Regions from separate parts of the Marinobacter sp. SS13-12 genome, predicted to be linked through region 1. Evidence: predicted binding sites of a transcription regulator. Region 1 holds the regulator's gene; each other region holds the start of a gene.

Region 1 (2,271 bases):
TTCCGGCGGGAAGGGGGGCGTTGGCAAGAGTAACGTTGCGGTGAACCTCGGCATCGCCCTTTCGCAGAAAGGGCGGCGTGTCGTGCTGCTTGATGCCGATCTTGGTCTTGGCAATATTGACGTTTTGCTGGGGATTACCGCCAACCGGAACATCCAGGATGTTATTGCCGGTGACTGCGACCTGCGCGATGTGCTGGTCAGCGGTCCTGGCGGAATCAGGATTGTGCCAGCTTCCTCCGGTACCCAGCGCATGACCCAGCTGTCCTCGCTCGAGCACGCCGGGCTGATCAATGCCTTCAGCGAACTGGGCGACCAGATTGACGTTCTGATTGTGGATACCGCGGCCGGTATTTCCGATTCTGTGGTCAGCTTCCTGCGAGCCTCCCAGGAGTTGTTGCTGGTCGTATGCGATGAACCCACCTCCATCACCGACGCTTACGCCCTGATCAAACTGATGAACCGTGATTACGGCACTAACCGCTTCCGCATTCTGGCAAATCAGGTGCGTAACGAGCAGGAAGGCCGCCATCTGTTTGAAAAACTGACCAGAGTGACCGAGCGGTTTCTGGATGTAGCACTACAATATGTGGGTATAGTGCCTTACGACGAGGCCGTAAAAAAGGCGGTTCAACGCCAGCGCGCTGTGCTTGATGCCTATCCCCGTGCCAAGGCATCGCTTGCCATCAAGAGCCTGGCGGATAAAGTCGACAACTGGCCATTACCACAATCGCCCCGGGGGCATCTGGAATTTTTTGTGGAGCGGCTCGTCGAAGTCTGATTTTGATCCTTCACTGAAAAGCCGGATACATGACATTGGCGAAAGAACTTGGAATCTACCACCGGACCGGCACGCAGGGGCCCTCACAGCTTGTTGAGGAGCAGGCGCCGCTGGTCAAGAAAATCGCACTTCACCTGATGGCCCGGTTGCCGGCTTCGGTCCAGCTTGAGGACCTTATGCAGGCTGGTATGATCGGTTTGCTGGAAGCGGCCCAACGTTACAGCTCCACCAAGGGGGCTACCTTTGAAACCTATGCAGGCATCCGGATCCGCGGTGCCATGGTGGATGAGATCCGTAAGGGGGACTGGGTTCCCCGCTCCGTGCACAGAAACTCCCGCCGTATTGCCAAAGCTATCAAGGCCGTCGAGGACCGCTTGGGTCGTGAAGCCCTGGACTGGGAAGTCGCCGAGGAACTCGGCCAGAGCCTTGATGAATACCACTCCTCACTGAGCGATGCCAACAGTGGCCGACTTTTTAGCCTCGATGAGCTCAATGAATCCGGCGACCTGCCGATAAACGAAGCAGAGACCAGTGATAACCCACTGGAAGGCCTGACATCGGACAACTTCCGGAAGAACCTGGCCGCGGCCATTGGCGATCTGCCAGAGCGCGAGAAACTGGTGCTTGGTCTGTACTACCAGGAAGAACTGAACCTCAAGGAAATTGGCGCAGTTCTGGGTGTCAGCGAAAGCCGGGTGAGCCAGATCCACAGCCAGGCGGCACTTCGATTGCGGGGTCGGCTCTCCGACTGGAAGCAGTGAGCTCTGCCCGGTCACAGTCGTGGTGCAGCGTTGCAAAGCATTCTTTACTGTAGCCTTTTGGTAACCGGTGCTTTACAACCGGGCCAAAGGCAACACAATAAGCGGTAAATCTGCCGGCTTGCTGGACTGAGAGCCGGAAGCCAAAAACGAATTCCGGGCGTTTTATACTGGAGGTCCCATTGGACAAAAACATGAAAATCCTGATCGTGGATGATTTCTCCACCATGCGACGGATCATCAAGAACCTGCTTCGCGATCTTGGCTTTACCAACACCGATGAAGCGGATGATGGCAATACCGCACTGCCCATGCTCCGCAGTGGAAAATACGATTTTCTGGTTACCGACTGGAACATGCCGGGCATGTCCGGGCTGGACCTGCTCAAGGAAGTCAGGGCTGATGAGAACCTCAAGACCCTGCCGGTGCTCATGGTAACGGCCGAAGCCAAGCGGGATCAGATTGTGGCGGCGGCGCAGGCCGGGGTGAATGGCTACGTGGTCAAGCCGTTCACTGCAGCGGTCCTCAAGGAGAAGATTGAGAAGATCTTCGAGCGAATCCAGTAATCAGAGGTCGGACGGGCTCCCATGAGCGAAAATGACAAGAACCACCAGGGCCTCGACCCGGAGATTACGGAAAAGCTCCGTAGCCAGGCCGCTGAACTGGCTGAACAGGTCAATGCCGGAGAGTATGCCCGGGCCATGACCCTGATCAATGAGCTCAGCGAGGTAAGGG
Region 2 (2,271 bases), on a different contig from region 1:
CGCGCCACCGCCAGCTCCCGGAGGGATTTGGCTACCTGATCTGCCAACTCCCGCGTCGGGCAAAGGACCAGCCCCTGAACCACAAACCTGCGTGGGTTCAGCTTCTCCACCAGCGGAATCCCGAAAGCAGCCGTCTTGCCACTGCCGGTCTGAGCCATGGCAATCAGGTCGTTGCCCTTAAGCGCAGGAGGCAAGGCGCCGATCTGAATGGGGGTCGGGCTCTCAAAACCTAGTCTCGACAGATTTTCGAGCATTGGTCGGGAAAGACCCAGCTCACTGAATGACGGCATAAAAATTCCTGGAATAGCGATAGAGGGTGGGTTCGACCGGGAGCGTTCCGGGCGTATACTGGATGCAGTTTATCAGAAATAGCAAACCGTCACGGAGCATTGAATGCCATCACTACAGGATCAGCTGTTGAAAGCCGGCCTGGCCGATGAGAAAAAGGCCAAGGCCATCCGCAATGAGAAACACAAGAAGCGCAAGCAGCAACCCAAGGGGTCCGTTGAGGTCAATGAAGCCGAGATCCGCGCCCGCCAGGCAAGGGAAGAAAAGGCGGAGCGGGACCGGCAACTGAACCTCCAGCGCCAGAAAGAAGCCGAAAAAAAGGCCATCCAGGCCCAGATCCGGCAACTGGTGGAAACCAACCGTCTCGACCGGTCCAGGGGGGAAACTTCCTACCAGTTCGTACACGACAAGAAGATCAAGAAGATCTTTGTGGACGACACCATGGTTGACCAGCTGTCACGGGGCCGGCTGGCCATCGTGTTTGTGAACGATGCCTATGAGATTGTCGCGGAAGGGGTGGCGCGGAAAATCATGGAGCGGGATGAGCGTGCCGTAGTCGTGCTTCATGACCGCAAGAAAGACGACGCCGGCGACGATGACCCCTATGCGGGCTATGAGATCCCGGATGATCTGATGTGGTAAACAATCAACCTCATTCTGATAGCGTTCTTTCCCTGCGCCTCGCAATTCCGTATCAGGTCAAAAACACGCAGTAATCATCTGTAACTGTAAAGTTCTGGAATATAGGGCCGTAAACCGACTTAATATATATCAAATAACATCCACCTTTGGTCTTCACTGCGTATCAGGAACGCATCGCGGCCTTTGACTCGAGCGCATGGATCAAAAGGTGGGGTCGGTCAACCCTATCCTCCAGAGAATACTAACAATGCACTTTCCAGAACTGTTCACCAACATGACCATCCGCGCCAGATTGGCCGGCGGTTTTACCATCTTACTGTTACTGACCATTTTGGTGGGGGTCGTTGGTGATCAGGCTCTGGACAGCTTCAGCCAGAGGTCAAATATCGTAGCGATGCTCGGGCAGGTGAATACCGGTCTTACAGAAGCACGCGTAGAGGAAAAGAACTTTCTTCTGACAGGCGAAACTGAGGCTGTCACGAAAACCCAGGCCCAGGGTGACCGTGTTCTCGAATTGACCAATGACATCAAACCGCTACTGGGCATGACCGAGGACCTCGACATCCTGGAGCGCATCCAGTCCGACGTGAAGCAGTATCAGCGATTAATGGGAGACGTCGAGGCAAACATCAGTGAACGGGAAGAGGCTCTGGGACGCCTGGAGACCGCCGCACGCATCTTCGGTTCTTCCCTGAAGGCTCATAGCTCCCTGTTTTTTGCTTCAGCAATGTTTGAAGACATGCGTCGGTCAGAGCGAAAGTTTCTCATCGAGAGCGACGAAGCCAGCGTCAAGGCCTACCTTGACGACGCAAAAAGAATACAGGCCCCACTGAAATCCGCCAGCATCAGTGATGAAGAAAAGGCCGGGATCAACCAGGCACGGACCACTTACGTCAACAGTTTCCAGACGGTAGTGACACTGACCGAGTCCGGGAACCGCCTATCGGAGGAAATGGTAAGTACTGCCAGAAGTGCGATCGCATCGGCAGACCGGCTGCGAACACGTCAGTCAGAAAAAATGGAAGCCGAGCGTCAGCAGGCATCCGGACTGATCATCGGTGCCACCGGTATCGCTCTGGCCCTTGGCATATTGATGGCCTATATGATTACCCGCGCCATCGTCGCCCCCATCAATCAGGCCGTTGCAGCAGCCTCAGAAGTTGCGTCCGGCAATCTGACCGTCGATATAAAAGCTACCGGAACCAATGAAATCGGTCGCCTGATGGCAGCCCTCGCTACTATGGTCACGAGTCTGCGGGAACTGGTCAGGAGCATAGAGGCCGGCGCGTCCAACATCGCGGCTTCGGCAGAAGAGCTTTCAACCGTCACCAGCCAGTCCAG
Region 3 (2,271 bases), 570 kb from region 1:
CGAACACCTGGAACTTCTCACCACCTTCGATAACCCAGTCACGCCGCTCATGGGGTGTGATGTGGATTTTTCGCTGCTCATCCACACGACCATCCCGGTGGCAAAGGTAGGACACGTTGTACACCCGGTCGTTTTCCAGCAGTGGCATGGAACCGGTGATGATATTGATGTTGTAGCTGACCGCCATTTCCGACATCTGGTTGCGGAACTGCTCGGTAAAACCGGCCAGGAAACGGATGGCACGGGTCTGGTCCATCTGGTCCGTCAGGCCCATCAATGGAGCGTTGAAGAACTCCGGAAACAGCGCAAAATCGCTTTTGTAATCCGACAGCGCATCGACGAAATACTCGACTTGCTCGAGAACCTCATCCACGGACGTGAATTCACGCATCTGCCACTGCACGGCACCCAGCCGTACCTGGGTTTTCTTGACATTCAGAACCGGCGAGGGTGGGGTGTAGAGAATGTTCCGCCACTCCAGCAGGGTCGCGTAACCCAGTGACTTCTCGTCTTCCGGCAGGTATTTGTGCATCAACCGGGTAACCTGGAAGTCATTGGACAGCTGGAAGCTCAGAATCGGGTCGTAGATGTCCTTACGATCCACCCGCTGGATGTATTCCTCGGGCGAGTCCCGGTCGGAATACTTGTGGTACCCCGGTATCCGACCGCCCGCCAGGATGGCGCGCAGGTTCATCGAGCGGCAGAGCTCCTTGCGGGCTTCGTAAAGCCTGCGCCCAAGGCGATAACCGCGATAATCAGGGTGAATAAACACGTCCAGCCCGTACAGGGAATCGCCCTTGTCGTTATGCCAGAGCTTTTCGTTACGCAGAATCAGGTCGTCGTAGGTGTGGGGATTACTGAAACGCTCATACTTGACGCAGACCGTCAACGCTATGGCGATCAGTTCGCCGGATTCCTCTATGCATATCTGGCCGTCCGGGAACTGCTCAACCAGCGCCTTGATCGTGTCTTCTGGCCAGGCACCGCCGATATCATCGTAAACCCTGTCCATCAGCTTCTGGAGCTGGGGGTAGTCATCAATGGTGAGGTTCCGAAGGTTAAGATGCAGTTCTTCATGGGCCATATACGGCGGCTCCGGTTGGATTCAGGGAAAAATACGCAGACAGGATGCGTTGACTAAAGTTCCTATTTTATCAGATCGCGCTAAAGACTTCGCAGCAAAAGCCGAAAACAAAACTATACAGAACACAGTGTGCGAAGGCGGTAGGCTCGCACTCCCTGTGTAGAATGAATCAAAAGGACCCGGATAATGAACCTGAGTTTCGGCCAGAAGTTGCTCATCGCTTTCGGAATACTGCTTGTACTGGTCATGGGGGCCTTCACCATCAGCGGAAACATGAGGCTGCAGAGCACCACGGACACCTATGTGGATGCGTTGATCGAAGATACAGTGGCCCAGAGTACGTCCAGTATCGCTGATTGGCTCAACACCCGCCTGACCATGACCGAAGCGACCGCAAAGGCACTGGAATCCGTCACTACCGATCAGGAGGCCCGGGTGATACTGGCTGCAGCCACAACCGGGGGTGGGTTTATCGACGTGTATGTCGGCCGGGATGACGGCTATATGCTGATGAAGGACGATGCCTCGGAAGCCACGCTTCCGGATGACTTCGATCCCCGTACCCGCCCCTGGTTCAAGCAGGCGAAACAGACGGGAACTGCCTCCTTCACTGAACCCTACCTGGATGCAGGCACGGGCGGAACCATCATTTCCACCCTGGCGCCGGTGAAGCGCGGCGACTATGAAGGCGTGATCGGTGGCGATATTGCACTGAAAACCATCGAGCAGGCCCTCTCTGCCATTACCCTGGCTGATACCGGCTATGCCGCGCTGATCAGTGATGACGGTACCGTTCTTTTTCACCCGGACCAGAGCCTGGTAGGCAAGGACATCAGCGGGCTGCTGGGGGAAGCACCGCAGCTTGGCGGTGACACCCACCGCTATGAGTCAGACGAAGTCAGCTGGACGGCCAGTTTTCACCCCATTGCCGATGCACGTGGCGTTGACTGGTATCTCGGCACCTTTATCAATGAAGACAAAATCAACGCGCCGGTACAGGCGGCCCGGGTGACCGGGCTGATCATTGCGGTTATTGGTCTGCTGGTATCGCTGGTTGTTCTGCATTTCGGTATACGTGTACTGATGGCCCCGGTCAGAAAGCTGAATCGCGCCATGTCGTCCATCGCCAGTGGCGAGGCCGATCTGACCAAGCGCCTGGATGATAGCGCCAGTGACGAATTCGGCAC

The links. Region 1 encodes FliA, which starts transcription of late flagellar genes. Its sites were predicted from a motif close to CTAAAGTTTNNNNNNNNNNNGCCGNTAA; they were not measured.
Region 2: a site for FliA is predicted at 1,017-1,044, ahead of QPL94_RS16305 (methyl-accepting chemotaxis protein). Genes of this name have one in related genera too.
Region 3: a site for FliA is predicted at 1,165-1,192, ahead of QPL94_RS12790 (methyl-accepting chemotaxis protein). Genes of this name have one in related genera too.

Annotation. Positions count from the first base shown of each region.
Region 1 covers NZ_JASSUA010000001.1:2,224,650-2,226,920, forward strand. Annotated here, with positions in the region: gene QPL94_RS10225 (MinD/ParA family protein) at 1-778, shown strand, start outside; gene QPL94_RS10230 (RNA polymerase sigma factor FliA) at 808-1,539, shown strand; gene cheY (chemotaxis response regulator CheY) at 1,719-2,102, shown strand; gene QPL94_RS10240 (protein phosphatase CheZ) at 2,124-2,271, shown strand, end outside.
Region 2 covers NZ_JASSUA010000003.1:83,809-86,079, reverse strand. Annotated here, with positions in the region: gene dbpA (ATP-dependent RNA helicase DbpA) at 1-290, opposite strand, end outside; gene QPL94_RS16310 (DUF2058 domain-containing protein) at 394-930, shown strand; gene QPL94_RS16305 (methyl-accepting chemotaxis protein) at 1,178-2,271, shown strand, end outside.
Region 3 covers NZ_JASSUA010000001.1:2,793,771-2,796,041, forward strand. Annotated here, with positions in the region: gene QPL94_RS12785 (bifunctional GNAT family N-acetyltransferase/carbon-nitrogen hydrolase family protein) at 1-1,084, opposite strand, end outside; gene QPL94_RS12790 (methyl-accepting chemotaxis protein) at 1,271-2,271, shown strand, end outside.